One region of the Pseudomonas sivasensis genome, then DNA from elsewhere that is predicted to be linked to it. Evidence: riboswitches for the same ligand, from Rfam matches in the RefSeq annotation. Region 1 holds a riboswitch; each other region holds the start of a gene.
The links. Region 1 has a riboswitch for cobalamin ahead of cobW (cobalamin biosynthesis protein CobW). Riboswitches for the same ligand answer to the same signal wherever they lie in the genome.
Positions count from the first base shown of each region.

Region 2: it holds a riboswitch for cobalamin, as region 1 does, so the genes downstream of both, cobO (cob(I)yrinic acid a,c-diamide adenosyltransferase) here and cobW (cobalamin biosynthesis protein CobW) in region 1, are expected to answer to the same signal.
Region 3: it holds a riboswitch for cobalamin, as region 1 does, so the genes downstream of both, LRO94_RS19260 (ABC transporter substrate-binding protein) here and cobW (cobalamin biosynthesis protein CobW) in region 1, are expected to answer to the same signal.

Region 1 is NZ_CP090029.1:2,747,312-2,752,936, forward strand. It holds gene cobM (precorrin-4 C(11)-methyltransferase) at 1-606, opposite strand, end outside; gene LRO94_RS12260 (cobalamin biosynthesis protein) at 677-1,069, opposite strand; gene LRO94_RS12265 (CbtA family protein) at 1,066-1,770, opposite strand; gene LRO94_RS12270 (CbtB domain-containing protein) at 1,782-1,970, opposite strand; cobalamin riboswitch at 2,067-2,272, opposite strand; cobalamin riboswitch at 2,314-2,514, shown strand; gene cobW (cobalamin biosynthesis protein CobW) at 2,608-3,669, shown strand; gene cobN (cobaltochelatase subunit CobN) at 3,673-5,625, shown strand, end outside.
Region 2 is NZ_CP090029.1:4,576,104-4,581,728, reverse strand. It holds gene hda (DnaA regulatory inactivator Hda) at 1-341, shown strand, start outside; gene LRO94_RS20640 (C40 family peptidase) at 555-1,184, shown strand; gene LRO94_RS20635 (C40 family peptidase) at 1,329-1,865, shown strand; gene LRO94_RS20630 (PQQ-dependent sugar dehydrogenase) at 2,000-3,313, opposite strand; cobalamin riboswitch at 3,413-3,665, shown strand; gene cobO (cob(I)yrinic acid a,c-diamide adenosyltransferase) at 3,745-4,356, shown strand; gene LRO94_RS20620 (cobyrinate a,c-diamide synthase) at 4,353-5,625, shown strand, end outside.
Region 3 is NZ_CP090029.1:4,278,697-4,284,321, reverse strand. It holds gene LRO94_RS19265 (iron ABC transporter permease) at 1-727, opposite strand, end outside; gene LRO94_RS19260 (ABC transporter substrate-binding protein) at 724-1,734, opposite strand; cobalamin riboswitch at 1,850-2,043, opposite strand; gene LRO94_RS19255 (aldehyde dehydrogenase family protein) at 2,296-3,678, opposite strand; gene ptrR (putrescine utilization regulator PtrR) at 3,784-4,656, shown strand; gene LRO94_RS19245 (hypothetical protein) at 4,701-4,910, opposite strand; gene LRO94_RS19240 (amino acid aminotransferase) at 5,009-5,625, opposite strand, start outside.

The sequences.
Region 1 (5,625 bases):
GGTGCCCACTACCCAATCCTGGTCCGGCCAAGTCGCCCGATGCACCACGGCGATCGGGCAATCCGCGCCATAGTGCGGCAGCAGTTCGGCGACGATTTTCTCCAGATGATTCACCCCCAGATGAATCGCCATGGTCGTACCGTGCTGCGCCAGGCTGTCGAAACCCTCACCGGCGGGCATGCTGGTTTTATCGGCATAACGGGTCAGGATCACGCTTTGGGCGATGTTTGGCAGGGTCAGCTCCGTCTCCAGTAACGCTGCGCAGGCGGCTACGGCGGTGACGCCAGGAATGATCTGGAATGGAATGCCCAATTCCCGCAAAAGGCGGATCTGCTCGCCGATCGCTCCGTAAAGGCTCGGATCCCCGGAGTGCACGCGCGCCACGTCCTGGCCTTTGGCGTGTGCGGTCTTGATCAAGTCGATGATCTGTTCAAGGTGCAGTTCGGCGCTGTTGACCACGTGTTCTGCCTGATGACCTTCCAATACCGCCGCAGGCACCAGCGAACCGGCATAAATGATCACCGGGCAACTACGGATCAGCCGCTGGCCTTTGACGGTAATCAATTCCGGGTCGCCGGGGCCGGCGCCGATGAAGTAGACGGTCATGGAGAATTCCTGTCAAAAAACGGGCGAGCATGAAGATTGCTCATGATCGGGGAGGGCGATTATCGGGGTTTTAACCGGCGCAGGCCAACGCAAAGGTGGCTTGGGCGGTTTTTTTGCGGGTGATGAGCAACTGGGCAGGCGCGCCGCCGAGCTGTTCAACAAGGGCCAGGGCGGCACTTTCGGCGATGCCGTAACACCCCGTGTGGGCGAACGCGACGTCGGACTTGTGGCTTAGCCGGTGTTCATAAATCGCCAGTTGCTCGGCGTTGAAGCACTCCAGCGGCAGGTTCAAGTGCCGTGCCAGAGCCAGTAAGCCTGGCTCGTCGTGTTTGCGGTCGATACTGGCCAGCGCGGTGATGCATTGGGGATCAATCCCTGCCTCGGCGAGAGCGGTATCAAACAGCGCCAGCAGGGTATGAACCTCACAACCCCGCTGGCAACCCAGGCCGACCACGTAGGTCATGCGGAGTATTGATCGTCGCGTTTGCGGCGGAACAGCCAGGCGCTGATCAGGCCCAGGGCCAGCCAGAACGCCACGTTGGTCAGTTGCGAAGCGATTTTGAACTGCGTTTCCAGGGCTTGCGGCGCGAGCATTGCGTGCACTTCCGGTTGCGGCGCGCCAATGATGTGCGGTACCGCGAGGATGGCAGCGCCCAGCACTTTCAGCAGCCAGTTGCGCCCGAACACGATCAGCGCAATCCCGGCAGCGGTGGAGGCCGCAGTGCCGATCCACCACGTCTGGCGCAGTGCCAGATCAGCGGCGGCGGTGCCCGGCAACTCGGGTGGCAGGCCCATCGTCGGCGCCAGCACGAAGGTTGCGTAACCGGCCAGGCCCCACAGCAGGCCCTGCGCCGTGCGGGTGGGGGCGCGCAATGTGTAGAGGCCGGCCAGCATCAGTGCAAAACCAACCGCCACCACCAAGTTGCCACCGGTGGTCGACAGCACGCGCTGCCAGCCATCTTCAGGCTCCCAGGCTTCGGCATCGTGGGTGTGGGCAGCAGCGCCGGCAGCGTGCTCATGCACCACTTCGGTTGCCGCCGGGGCTTTTTCAAAGGTTTCCGCCTGAAGAATCAGCGGGGCGACCCAAAAGCTTTGCAGCAGGGTCAGCAGCAGCGCGGCCAACAGGCCGGTGAAACCTGCGGTTTGCGCAATACGCTTGATCATGTCGGCAGGTCTCAGTGGCACGGGAACGCGGCGCTGTGGCGGGTATCGTGGGCAGCGTTGTGCACCGCCTCGATATGCGAGAAACCGGCGAAATACACCAGACACGCGCCGAGGATCGACGCACCGATGGCGGCGGTCAGGCGTTGGCTCAAGGTAGAGGTGCTGCTGGCGGAGTGCGAAGTGCTGCTGATGATCGACATGGCGCGTCCCTTTCAGGTGTCTGGATGAAACGAGCGCATGAAAACCCCGCGAGCCAGGCACGCAGAGTTCCGAACAGCGCCCGCCCACCGCGGGTTTGTTATCTGATTTTTCGGGCCGGTCTCCGGGCTTGCGAGGGACACTGGGTCTATAAAGCATCGCCTTCCCATGCCTTACAGGCACAGTGGATCTGACGCTTCACTCGCTTACCGTTGCGGGGGCAGCACCGGACTGGTCATGGCAGGCATGATTTACCGGTTTCCCGTTTCACCCTGTGAAGGGCACCCGAAACAAGGCATGTAGGAAAGCATGCAGAGCGACGGTAGTCAAATTCACCGAGCCCCTGTAGCCTTGCACCTTCGAGGTTCTTCGGCCCAGGCCGAAGCTAAGAAGGGAACGCGGTTCAATCCGCGGCTGCCCCCGCAACTGTGAAGGGTTCATCCGACTGCCACGCCACTGCCATCAACGGCGGGAAGGCGCAGCCGGCGCCGGTCTAACGACCCGCAAGCCCTAAGCCAGGAGACCTGCCTCGCAACCGATTTTCTAATTCAACCGGGCGGGGTGATCCGGTGACGAAATCCGCTTCTGCGCCGCGCCGCAGGGCCTATCGTCCCGTATGCCCGCCCCCAAGGGCATCCGATGAAAACACTGGCCAAACTCCCCGTCACCATCGTTACCGGCTTCCTCGGCTCGGGCAAAACCACCCTGCTGCGCCATATGCTCGACAACGCCCAGGGCCGTCGCATCGCCGTCATCGTCAATGAGTTCGGCGAGTTGGGCATTGATGGTGAAATCCTCAAGCAGTGCTCCATCGGTTGCACCGAAGAAGAAGCCAATGGCCGCGTGTACGAACTGGCCAACGGCTGCCTGTGCTGCACCGTGCAGGAAGAATTCTTCCCGGTGATGCGCGAACTGGTCGCCCGTCGCGGTGACCTCGACCACATCCTCATCGAAACCTCGGGCCTGGCCCTGCCAAAACCGCTGGTGCAAGCCTTCCAGTGGCCGGAAATCCGCAGCGCCTGCACGGTTGACGCGGTGATCACCGTGGTCGACAGCCCGGCCGTGGCCGCCGGTACCTTTGCTGCGTTCCCCGATCAAGTGGACGCCCAGCGCAAACTCGACCCGAACCTGGACCATGAGTCGCCACTGCACGAGCTGTTCGCCGACCAACTGGCCAGCGCGGACCTGGTCATCCTTAACAAGGCCGATCTGATCAGCTCGGAAGACCTGGCCCGTGTGCGCCTGGAAGTCGCCGAAGAGCTGCCGCCAGCCGTCAAAATCATCGAAGCCAGCAGCGGTCGCGTGCCCCTGGACGTGTTGATTGGCCTGGGCGCCGGCTCCGAAGAGCATATCGACGGTCGTCATAGTCATCACGATCATCACCACGAAGGTGAAGACGATCACGACCACGATGCGTTTGATTCCATCTCCATCGACTTGCCCCAGGCCGACGAAGCGCTGCTGCTCGACGCATTGACTCAACTGGTCGTGCAACACGGCATCTTGCGTGTCAAAGGCTTCGCCGCGATCCCGAACAAGCCGATGCGCCTGTTGATCCAGGGCGTGGGCACCCGCTTTGACAAACACTTCGACCGCGCCTGGGGTGCTGACGAAGCACGCATCACGCGCCTGGTACTGATCGGCCAGGACCTGGATGCGGTCGGCCTCGAAGCGCAACTGCGCGCCGCGCTCAGCGTTTAATCCATGCACCTGCTCAGGACTCAGCCCGGTGGTTTTGTCGCGGACGACAATATTGCCGACCTTGGACAAACCCCCGCCGAGCTGGTGATCCTGTGCAGCGGTGATTCCAGCCTGGCGCTGCTGGCCGAAGCGGCCCAGCAGTTGCCGGATGACTACCCGAGCCTGCGCCTGGCCAACCCGATGCAGGTGCAGAACCACGCTTCGGTCGACCTGTATGTCGATGAGGTGCTGCGCCACGCGAAGGTCATCCTGATTTCCCTGCACGGTGGCATCGGTTATTGGCGCTACGGCATCGAACGCTTGGTGGAGTTGGCCGAGCGCGGTGTGCAGCTGATCCTGGTGCCGGGGGATGATCGCCCGGACCCGGAACTCAGCGGTCTCAGTACCGTCGGCGTCGAGGCACGGGATCGCTTGTGGCAGTTTCTGCGCCAGGGCGGGCTGGGCAACGCGCTGGACTTTTATCGCTGCCTGGCCAGCGGCTATATGGGCCGCGACTACCCGTGGGCCGAGCCGCAAGCCCTGCCGCGTACGGCGATTTATCATCCCGGCAAAGCCAACGCTCGCCTGAGCGACTGGCAGGCAGATTGGCACGCCGACCATCCCGTGGCGGCGGTGCTGTTCTATCGCTCCCATTTGCAGGCGGCCAATACCGGTTTTATCGATGTGTTCTGCCAGCGCTTGCAGGCGGCGGGCCTCAACCCGTTGCCGATGGCGGTGGCCAGTTTGAAAGAGCCCGGCTGCCTCGCGGTGGTCGAGGATTTGCTGGATGACGTGCAGGCATCGGTGATTCTGAATACCACCGGTTTTGCCCAATCCAGCCCCGAAGCCCCGCATTTGCGCCCATTTCGCCGCAATATTCCGGTGATCCAGGCGATTTGCGCCCAGGACAACCAGCCCGGCTGGGAGGCCAGTGAACAAGGCCTGGGCCCGCGCGACCTGGCGATGCACATTGCCTTGCCGGAGCTGGACGGCCGCATTATCAGCCGGCCGATCAGCTTCAAAGACCTGGCCTGGCGCAGCGAACGCAGCCAGTCGGACGTGGTGTGCTACCGCGCAGCACCCGAGCGTATGGATTTTGTCGCCGAGCTGGCGCGCCGTTGGGTCGAACTGGCGCGTGTGCCGAATGCGGATAAACGCATCGCGCTGATCCTTGCCAACTACCCGACCCGCGATGGCCGCATCGGCAACGGTGTGGGCCTGGACACCCCGGCGGCGGCGCTGAATATCCTGTGTGCGTTGCAAGCTGAAGGTTACCCGGTGCCAGCGGTACTGCCGGAAAGCGGCACCGCCTTGATCCACGACTTGCTGGGTGGCGTCACCAACGATCTGGACAGCCTCGACCTGCGCCCGTGCCATCAAAGCCTGGGCCTGGATGAGTACGAAGCGATGTTCAAGCGCCTGCCTGAAGCCAACCAGCGCGCCGTGCTGGAGCGCTGGGGCACGCCCCATAACGATCCGATGTTCCGCGATGGCCGCCTGATGGTCGCCGGCCTACGCCTGGGCCTGACGTTCGTCGGCATCCAGCCGGCGCGGGGTTACCAGGTGGACGCCAGTGCGGTGTACCACGACCCGGACCTGGTGCCGCCCCACGGCTATCTGGCGTTCTATTTCTGGTTACGCCACACCTATGGCGCCCATGGCGTCATCCATGTGGGCAAGCACGGTAATCTGGAATGGCTGCCAGGCAAGGGCGTGGGCCTGTCGGAACACTGCTGGCCTGACGCGATACTGGGGCCGCTGCCGAATATCTACCCTTTTATCGTCAACGACCCGGGCGAGGGCGCCCAGGCCAAGCGGCGCACCCAGGCAGTGATCATCGATCACCTGATGCCGCCGCTGACCCGCGCCGAAACCTACGGCCCGCTGCGTGACCTGGAGCTGTTGGCGGACGAGTATTACGAGGCCCAACTGCTCGACCCACGCCGTGCCCGTGAGCTGCAAAAAGACATCCTTAAG
Region 2 (5,625 bases), 1.8 Mb from region 1:
TGTTCAACCGCCTGCGAGACAGCGGACGGCGCTTGTTGATTGCTGCCTCCACATCGCCCCGCGAGTTGCCCGTCAAACTGGCCGACCTCAAGTCGCGCCTTACCCTGGCGCTGATCTTCCAGATGCGCCCGCTCTCCGACGAAGACAAATTGCGCGCCCTGCAACTGCGTGCCTCTCGCCGCGGCCTGCACCTCACCGACGAAGTCGGACACTTTATCCTCACCCGTGGCACTCGCAGCATGAGTGCGTTGTTCGATTTGCTCGAACAGCTCGATCAAGCCTCTTTGCAGGCCCAGCGTAAACTGACCATTCCCTTTCTCAAAGAAACCCTCGGCTGGTAGCAACCCCTTTGTTTGCAGGGGTTTTGGCAAATTCCAGGCGTCAGAAAACCCGCGTTTGGGCCGGTTTGGCCACGCGAAAGGTGCGTATAGGGTGTTAAGGGCTTAGATGTCATAGTCCAAACAGGAAGTCACATAGATCACGATTGAATTTGCAAATCGATGTGATAGAGGGCATAGTCTCGGCTTCTTTACACATCAGCCACGGTCGTGCCCATGCTAAATCGCTTCGCACCCCTCGTGCCTCTCGCACTCGTTACCCTGTTGTTTGGTTGCGCCTCCCACCCTCAGCAGGTGGTTGAGCAGCAAAAGCCTCAACAACATTCCCAGGCAAAATTTGTTGCAGCGCAGTCTTCCACTGTCTATGAGGAAGAAGTTGCAACAGAGAAAGAACTGGCCGATTTCTCCGGCAGCAAGCCTTATCAGCTTCCAGTTCTGGCCGACAGCATTCTCGAACGCGGCATGTCCCTGATCGGTACCCGTTACCGTTTTGGCGGTACTTCCGAAGCCGGTTTCGACTGCAGCGGTTTCATCGGCTATCTGTTTCGTGAAGAAGCTGGCATGAACTTGCCACGCTCCACTCGCGAAATGATCAACGTGAACGCACCGTTGGTCGCGCGCAACAACCTCAAGCCCGGTGATCTGCTTTTCTTCAGTACTGCAGGTCGTGGTCGTGTCAGTCACGCCGGTATTTACCTGGGTGATAACCAGTTTATCCACTCCAGCAGCCGTCGCAGTGGCGGTGTCCGAGTCGACAACCTGGGCGACAGTTACTGGAGCAAAACCTTCATCGAAGCCAAGCGCGCACTCGCCATGGCCCCGACGACCGTTACCGCTAGCAAGTAAACTTAAAGTGATACTTGAAGTTTGACGTGTAAGCGCTAGAATCCCTGGACATTGTTGTAATCCGTTCGCGCGAGCCTTGCTTGCGCGTTCTGGTTTTCAGCGTTCGGCAGCGAAAGCCGCATCCAGACCAGGATTGTTCTGCACATGTCGACGTCAGCCCGCCTAGTTCTTCTCGTTTGCGCCGCGCTGCTCAGCGCCTGCGCCAGCCGTCCGCCGCCTGCTCCTGTCGCGGTCAAGCCCAAGCCGGTATTCAACTACGCCACCCAGAATTTCTCGCCTGCTGCCGAAGACGTGCTCTTCCGTGCGCTGGGCCTGGTCGGCACGCCTTATCGCTGGGGTGGCAACACGCCGGACTCGGGCTTTGATTGCAGTGGCCTGATCGGCTTTGTGTTCCGTGACGCCGCCGGCATTTCCCTGCCACGCACTACCCGTGAGCTGATCGTGATGCGCGCTCAGGACGTGAGTGAGCAGAACCTGCAAACCGGTGACCTGCTGTTCTTCGCCACCGGTGGTGGTTCGCAGGTCAGCCATGCTGGGATCTATGTGGGCGAGGGCCGCTTTGTCCATGCGCCGCAAACCGGCGGTACGGTGAAGCTCGATACCCTGTCCAAGGCGTATTGGCAGAATGCCTATCTGAGCGCCAAGCGGGTATTGCCAGCAAACCTGGCACGTAATCCCTGAACCCAATACCTAACTAAATGTGGGAGGGGGCTTGCCCCCGATAGCGAAGTATCAGTCACAGTGTCTGTGCCTGACCCACTGCTATCGGGAGCAAGCCCCCTCCCACATTGGTTTTGTCATGCTTCTGGGGGCGTTTATTTGGCCGCCGACACCCGCCATACCTTGTTCCCCACGTCATCCGCCACCAGCAAGTCCCCTTGCTGATCAATCACCACGCCCACTGGGCGGCCCATGGCTTTCTCATCTTTATCAAGGAAGCCGGTCAGCACGTCCACCGGCTGACCTTTAGGCAGGCCTGCGTCGAATGGCACGAAAATCACCTTGTAGCCGCTGTGCGGCTTGCGATTCCACGAGCCATGCTGGCCGATGAATGCGCCGTTGCTGAACGGCGCCGGGAGTTTGCTGCCCTCGGCGAACGTCAGGCCCAAAGAAGCGGTGTGCGGCCCTACGGCGTAGTCCGGCGCAATGGCCTTGGCGACCAGGTCCGGGTTCTGCGGCGTGACGCGCACATCCACATGCTGACCGTAATAGCTGAACGGCCAGCCATAGAAACCGCCGTCCTTGACCGAGGTGATGTAGTCCGGCACTAGGTCGCTGCCGATCTCGTCGCGCTCGTTCACCGCTGTCCACAGCTTGCCGCTCTGCGGTTCCCAAGCCATGCCATTGGGGTTGCGCAGGCCGGAGGCGAAAATACGGTGCTGGCCGCTGGCGCGGTCGACTTCCCAGATCGCGGCACGCCCCTGTTCCGCCTCCAGGCCGTTTTCACCGACGTTGCTGTTTGAGCCGACGCTCACGTACAGCTTGCTGCCGTCCTTGCTGGCCACGACGTTTTTCGTCCAGTGGTGGTTCAGCGGACCGCCTGGCAAGTCGACCACCTTGGAGCCTTGGGCCTTGATGGCAGTTTCGCCTGGCTGATAGGGGAAACGCAGCAGCTTGTCCGAGTCGGCCACATACAGGTCGTTTCCGACCAGGGTCATACCGAACGGCGAATTGAGGTTTTCCAGAAACACCGTACGTGTTTCGGCGACGCCGTCGTGGTCGGCATCGCGCAGTAGAGTGATACGGTTCGGGCTCGGCACCCCGGCGCCGGCACGTCCCATGACCTTCTCCATGACCCAGCCGCGTATGCCCTTGGCGTCATCCGGTTTGGGCGGTGCGTTGGTTTCCGCCACCAGCACATCGCCATTAGGCAACACATACAGCCAGCGCGGGTGGTCGAGACCCTCGGCGAACGCGGCCACTTGGGTGCCGGGGGCTGCCGTTGGCTTCGCGCCATCTGGCCAGCCGATGGCTGGAGCGATGTTGACGGTAGGGATCAGCGTTTTGTTCGGTTCCGGCAGTCTGGGCGAGGGGCCGGTGCCGTCGGAAACCTTCAGGGTTGAGCTTTCTCCGCACGCCGCGAGGGTGCCGGCAAGCATGATTAACAGGGCGAGTCTGGTTTTATGCATGGTGTTCTCCTTGATACCTGTAAGGGTAGAGGAGGGCGGTGGTGCGATGGTTCAAGTACTCGACCAGCTTTCATTGACGCTCCATCCCCAACCCACTAACCTTCGCCGCTTGTTCCAGGTGCTCTGTGACCCGTGGGTCGACAGAGTGAAACAGGGAAGCCGGTGAGTGAGCGCGCTTGTACACAGCGCCGCCGCAATTCCGGCGCTGCCCCCGCAACGGTAAATGAGTCAAGACGCTGCTTTTGCCACTGTATCGCGTGCGATATGGGAAGGCGCAGCGTTGGCCTGCTTGCTCTCTACAAGAGCTGCGCCACTCATGAGCCCGGAGACCGGCCTGGATCATCCAACAGCATCACGGTGGGCGATGCTTGGCTGTCTGTTTTTTCTTTTTCCTGCCCGCCGTTTTTGTCCAGCCCCAACGGAGAGCTGCCATGACCGATACCCCCGACCGCGACGAACGCCACCTGGCGCGCATGCTGCGCAAAAAAGCCGTGATCGACGAGCGCATCGCCAACTCCCCTAACGAATGCGGCTTGCTGCTGGTACTCACCGGCAACGGCAAAGGCAAGAGCAGCTCGGCGTTTGGGATGCTCGCTCGCGCCATGGGCCATGGGATGCAATGCGGTGTGGTGCAGTTCATCAAGGGGCGTAACAGCACTGGCGAAGAGTTGTTCTTCCGCCGCTTCCCCGAGCAAGTGCGTTTCCACGTCATGGGCGAAGGCTTTACCTGGGAAACCCAGGACCGCCAGCGCGATATCGCCGCCGCCGAGGCAGCCTGGGCGGTATCCCGCGAACTGCTGCAAGACCCAACCATCGGCCTGGTGGTGCTGGACGAGCTGAACATAGCCCTCAAGCACGGTTACCTCGACCTGGACCAAGTGCTCAGCGACCTGCAAGCCCGCCCGCCGATGCAACACGTGGTGGTCACTGGCCGTGGCGCTAAGCCGGAGCTGATCGAGATGGGCGACACCGTCACCGAAATGGGCATGCTCAAACACGCATTCCAGGCCGGTATCAAGGCACAGAAGGGCGTCGAACTTTGAATCAGCCCCGTCATTGCCCGGCCGTATTGATCGCCGCACCGGCGTCCGGCCAAGGCAAAACTACCGTCACCGCCGCCCTGGCTCGTTTGCACCGCAATCTGGGACGTAGGGTGCGCGTGTTCAAATGCGGTCCGGACTTTCTGGACCCGATGATCCACGAACGCGCCAGCGGTGCGCCGGTGTATCAATTGGATATGTGGATGGTGGGCGAGCAGGAAAGTCGCCGCCTGCTGTGGGAAGCGGCGGGGGAGGCCGACCTGATCCTGATCGAAGGCGTGATGGGTCTGTTCGACGGCACGCCCTCCAGTGCCGACCTGGCGCGGCACTTCGGCGTGCCAGTGCTGGGCGTGATTGATGGCACCGCCATGGCCCAAACCTTTGGTGCTCTGGCGCTGGGCCTTGCGCGCTACCAGCCGGATCTACCGTTCGCGGGCGTGTTGGCCAACCGCGTCGGCACGTTGCGTCATGCGCAATTGCTCGAAGGTAGCCTCACTGAAGGCCTGCGCTGGTACGGCGCGCTGTCCCGCGAGACGGGAATCGAGCTGCCGAGCCGTCATCTGGGCCTGGTTCAAGCCAGCGAACTGAATGACCTCGATGCACGCCTGGACGCCGCCGCCCAAGCCTTGGGCAGCAGTTGCGAAGTCGCTTTACCGCCGCCCGTGACCTTCGCCGCGCCTGAAGTGATCGAAGCTGAGCCGTTGTTGGCCGGTGTCCGCATTGCCGTGGCCCGCGACGAAGCCTTCGCCTTCACCTACGGCGCCAGTCTTGACCTGTTGCGGGCGATGGGCGCTGAGCTGACATTTTTCTCCCCGATCCACGATCGCGAATTACCTGACGCCGACAGTCTGTATCTGCCTGGCGGCTACCCGGAACTGCACCACCAGGCGTTGTCGGAAAATACTCCGATGCTCGACGCCATCCGTGCTCACCATGCGGCGGGTAAGCCGTTGCTCGCTGAGTGTGGCGGCATGCTCTACCTGCTGAACTCCCTCACCGACGTCGACGGCAACCGCGCCGAACTGCTCGGCCTGTTGCAGGGTGATGCAGTGATGCAAAAGAAACTGGCGGCCCTGGCGCTGCAAAGCGTCGAATTGCCGGAAGGCGTGCTGCGCGGCCATACCTATCACCACTCCCTGACCAGCACCGAATGGCAACCGATTGCCCGTGGTCTGAGCCCCAATGGTGGGCGCGGGGCCGAAGCGGTCTACCGACAGGGGCGGATGACGGCCTCTTACGTGCACTTCTACTTTCCGTCGAATCCGGCTGCTG
Region 3 (5,625 bases), 1.5 Mb from region 1:
ATTGCACGCGGCGCACCGGAATGCCGAGGGACGCCGCCGAGTCACTGCCGAAGGTAAACGCATCCAGCGCACGCCGATGCCACAAGCACACCGCCAAGCCGGCAACCGCCACCGGCACCGCCAGCCACACCGAAGGCCAGCGTACACCGCTGAGGTTGCCCAACAGCCAGAACATGATGCCGCGGGCCTGCTCGGAACTGGCCGACTTGGTAATGAGAAACGCGGTCAGGGCATTGAACATCTGCGAACCGGCAATGCCCGCGAGGATGATCTGGCCGGTACCGCTCATAGAGCCGCTGGCCCGCGCGAGCAAGATCACCAGGGCAAACGCCGCCATGGCCCCGACAAACGCGCCGGCCGACAGTGAAATCAACCCGCCGCCCACGCCCATCAGCGCCACCAACACCGCGCCGGTGGAGGCGCCGGCGCTGATACCCAGCAGATAGGGATCGGCCAGCGGGTTGCGCAGCAACGACTGCAAGATCACCCCACAGGTGGCCAGCCCCGCACCGCACGCGGCAGCGACCAGGGCGCGCGTCAGGCGGTAGTTCCACACCACGCCTTCGTCGATTGGATCGAGCAGATAGCCGGCGTTCCACAGCTTATTGGCGAGCACTTGAAGCACCACCTGCGGCTCGATGGACGTTTCGCCGATGGCCACGCCCGCGAGTAGGGCGGCTAAAAGCAGGGTCAGGGCGAGCAGGGTGCGGATCACGCTTTTACTCATTTGCGCAGGTCGTAGCCGTCGATGGCGCCGGCCAGCTGTTCAAGGCCATCGAACGTGCGGAGGCTGGCCTGCAGCGCCAAGGCGTCGAGGATGATGATGCGGTTGTGTTTGACGGCGTCCATGTTGCGCGTGACCGGGTCGCTGCGCAGGAAGGCGAGTTTCTTTTCATGGTCGTCGGCAGGGTAGCGGCGACGGTCCATGCGGGCGATCACCAGGAACGTCGGGTTGGCCTTGGCGATGGTTTCCCAGCCAACGGCGGGCCACTCTTCATCGGACTGCACCACGTTGTGCAGGCCGAGGGTTTCGAGCATGAATTCGGGGATGCCCTTGTGGCCCGCCACGTACGGGTCGCTGGCTATCTCGGAACTGGAGAACCACACCAGCGCGCTGGCTTGCTTGAGGCCTTTACTCTGCGCCGTGGCAACGGACTTGGCCAGGCGCGCCTTGAGGTCGTCGTTCAGCTGTTGGCCGCGCGCCTGCACGTCGAAAATCTCGGCCAGTTGGCTGATGCTCTTGTAAAGGGTCTCGATGCGGAACGGCTCTAGCCGCGTGCCGTCGGCGCCCACCAGATTGTCCTTGCCTTCGCAGTCGGAAGGCAGCAGGTAGGTGGGGATCTTCAATTCGTGGAATTGCTCACGGGTGCCCACCACGCCTTGCGGGCCGACCACCCATTCCAGCTCGGCAGCCACCAGTTGCGGGCGTTTGGCGATCACGGCTTCAAAGCTTGGCTCGTTGTTGGCCAGGCGTTCGATTTTGTCGTTCTGCGCCTGGTACTGGGGCAGCACACTGTTGAACCACAGCGAGGTGCCGACCACTTTGTCGCCGACGCCCAGGGCATACAGCATTTCGGTGGCGGCCTGGCCGATGGTCACGCTGCGTGCGGGGGCTTGCGGGAAGGTCACGGCGCTGCCGCAGTTTTGGATCGTCAGCGGGTAGTGAGTGGGCGCCGCTTGAGCCAGGGCACAGAAACCCAGACCGGTGATCAGGGCAGTAACGCGTGGCAGCATGGGGCGATCTCCGTGTGAACCGTAGGTGAAGCAGGGGCAGTACGGCTCGGAAATACGCCCTTGAACGCTGCCGGTCGGGCAGGCAAGGATGTCCTTCCCGGACACCCCGCCGGTTAGTGATTGTGCTGGGCCGGCAGGTCTCCTGACTGATGCGTCTTCGCCACGCTCCAGCCTTCCCGGACGAGGTCCAGTGGCGTTAAGGAGCAGGCTCGGCACCTACAGTTGCGGGGGCAGTTTCGATTGACGCCGCGGGCGGCGTTTCGAATTCCCTATTAGTCCCATGGGGGAACCGGCGGCGCTATGGTAGTTGATTCAGCCTCGCAGAGGGAGGCTGAGCTTCAGTTCGCGTGCCGGTGGCGCGATCTTCGATGTCGCGCCAAGTCATGGCGCCTATCGTTAAAAAGTCGCTAGGACGTTCGCGCCTCGCAAAAAGGAGACGGCCAATGTGTGTTCGTCAGTAGCTTCGCAATCTGTTTTTTGCTTGATCCCGCCTAAATGCGCGATCAGATCGCTCACCACAACACGGCCGCCTGCCATGAAAGGCCCGCTGCGCAGCCGGGGTTATTTTCGATCCAGCCACACCGTCTGCGCATTGCAGAACTCGCGAACGCCGAAGTGCGACAGCTCGCGACCGAATCCACTTTTCTTCACGCCGCCAAACGCCACCCGTGGGTCGGAGACGCTGAAGGCGTTGACGAAGATCCCGCCGGTTTCCAGCTGATTGGCGATATCCCGTGCTTTCGCTGCGTCAGTGGTGAAGATGCTCGCGGTGAGGCCAAATTCGCTGTCATTGGCCAGGGCCACCGCGTGGTCGGCGTCGCGGGCGGTGATGATCGAGGCCACGGGGCCGAACAGTTCCTGTTTGAACGAGGTCATCTGGTCGGTGACGTTGGCGAGTACGGTCGGCTCGTAGTAGTTGCCGTCGCCTGTGACTTTATGGCCGCCGAGCAACAGGGTCGCGCCTTCCTCCAGGGTGGCCTGGACCTGACCGTGCAGCTCGTCGCGCAGGTCGAAGCGGGCCATTGGGCCAATGTAGGTGGCAGCTGATGTGGGATCGCCCATCACCAAGGCACGGCTGGCGTCGACGAACTTGGCCGTGAAGGCTTCCACAACACCGGCTTCGATGATCAGGCGCTTGGCGGCGGCGCAGACTTGGCCACTGTTCTGGAAGCGGCCGATGAGCGCGGCTTGCACGGCGGCGTCGAGGTCGGCGTCGTTGAGCACGATGAACGGGTCGGAGCCGCCCAGTTCCAGCACGCATTTTTTCAACGCGGCACCGGCCTGGGAGCCGATAGCGATGCCGGCGCGCACGCTGCCGGTGAGGGTCACGGCGGCAATACGTGGGTCCGCGATGGCTTTGGACACGCCCTCGGGGGTGACGTTGATCACTTCGAATAAGCCTTCAGCAAAGCCGGCTTTACGGAACGCTTGTTGGATCAGGTAGGCGCTGCCCATCACATTCGGCGCGTGTTTGAGCACGTAAGTGTTGCCGGCGAGCATGGTTGGCACGGCGCCGCGCAGTACCTGCCATACCGGGAAGTTCCACGGCATTACGGCGAGAATCGGGCCCAGCGGGCGGTATTCGATGTGGGCGGTGCCGTTGTCGACCAGGGTCGGTTCCGGGGCGAGCATGGCCGGGCCTTGGGCTGCGTACCATTCACTCAGTTGCGCGCATTTTTCGACTTCGGCACGTGCCTGGGCGATGGGTTTGCCCATTTCCAGAGTGATCATCTGCGCCATGGCTTCGGCTTGCTCGCGCAAGGCGGCGGCCAGGGCTAACAGCAGCTCGGCGCGCTGGCTCACCGGCTGGCGGCGCCATGTGCGGAAGGCGCTGGTGGCGCGGTCGAGGGCGGCATCCAGCTGCGCTGTTGTTTCGTAGGGATAGTTGCCGACGGTTTGGCCGTTGGCGGGGTTGATCGATAAGGCGTGGGTGTTCGCGTTCATGGCACCGTCCTGCGTGTACGTTGGGAATGGAGGTCAGCGTACGGGGCTGGATCTTTTCTGGAAACTGAATAATATTAAGCAATACGTTCACAAATGGAGAATGAATTGGATCTCGTGCAACTGGAAATCTTCAAGGCCGTCGCCGAACAAGGCAGCATCAGCGCCGCCGCGCAGTTGATTCATCGGGTGCCGTCAAACTTGACCACGCGGATCAAGCAACTGGAGCAGGATCTGGGCGTGGAGCTGTTTATCCGCGAGAAGAGCCGACTGCGCCTGTCGCCGGCGGGTTGGAATTTCCTCGGTTACGCGCGGCGCATTCTCGATCTGGTGCAAGAGGCCCGCGCGACGGTGGCGGGGGAAGAACCTCAGGGGGCGTTTGCCCTCGGCTCCCTGGAAAGCACGGCGGCGGTGCGTATCCCGGCGTTGCTGGCGGCGTATAACCAGAAGCACACCAAGGTCGAACTGGACCTGAGCACCGGGCCGTCGGGCACCATGATCGAGGGGGTATTGTCGGGGCGCCTGACCGCCGCGTTTGTCGACGGGCCGGTGCTGCATTCGACCCTGGAGGGCGTGGCGGTGTTTGAGGAGGAGATGGTGGTGATCGCGCCACTGCACCATGCGCCGATCAGCCGGGGGCAGGACGTAAATGGCGAGAACATCTATACGTTCCGCTCGAACTGCTCGTACCGGCATCACTTTGAACGCTGGTTCTCACAGGATGGCGCGGTGCCGGGCAAGATCTTCGAGATTGAGTCCTACCACGGCATGCTCGCCTGCGTCAGCGCCGGTGCTGGGCTGGCGCTGATGCCGCGCAGTATGTTGGAAAGCATGCCCGGGTTCGCTGCGGTGAGTGTGTGGCCACTGATGGACAGCTTTCGCTTGCTGAACACTTGGTTGATCTGGCGGCGGGGGACTGTTTCGCAGAGTTTGAACAGCTTTGTGAAGTTGCTGGAAGAGCGCGGGCTGGTAGCCGCCTGAATCCACTGTGGGAGGGGATAAGTCCCGTCCCACCTGTTTTTTTATCAGCCGCCGAACTGGAAGGTGCCCATGGCGAGTTTCGCCATGATTGCTGTCGCACCCAACTGCACCAGCCACAACGCCAAACCACCAAGGAATACACCGAGGGCCACCTGCAACACCAAACTCTTCTGCCGCTTCACCTGCGGCGCGCGTGGGGTGTAGTCGTGCAGTTCGTCGCGGTCGGCGCGCAGGTCCAAGTCGTCGTTTCTCATAGAGCTCTCACAGCAAAGGGGCGGTCAGGGTTCAGTCTAGGGGCTGGACACAAAAAAGGGGAAACCATGGCTTCCCCTTCTGTGCAACGCTAGCAGGTTTACAGCACCTGAACGATTGCCTGTGTGACCGCAGCAATGTTCGACTGGTTCAACGCCGCCACACAGATACGCCCGGTATCCAGCGCGTAGATACCAAACTCGCTGCGCAGGCGGGTGACTTGCTCAACGGTCAGACCGGAGTAGGAGAACATCCCACGCTGGCGACCGACGAAGCTGAAGTCGTGGCCCGGCGCAGCCTTGGCCAGTTCGGCAACCATCTGCTCACGCATGCCACGGATGCGCAGGCGCATCTCGGCCAGTTCGGCTTCCCACTGGGCGCGCAGTTCAGGGCTGTTCAACACGGCGGCAACGATCGCTGCGCCGTGGGTTGGCGGGTTGGAGTAGTTGGTGCGGATCACACGCTTGACCTGGGACAGGATGCGCGCGCTTTCTTCCTTGGAGTCGCCGACGATGGACAGCGCGCCCACACGTTCGCCGTACAGAGAGAACGACTTGGAGAACGAGCTGGAGACAAAGAAGGTCAAGCCCGATTCCGCGAACAGGCGCACAGCGGCTGCGTCTTCGTGGATGCCATCGCCAAAGCCCTGGTAGGCCATGTCGAGGAACGGCACCAGGTTCTTGGCCTTGACCACGTCCAGCACGTTTTGCCAGTCGG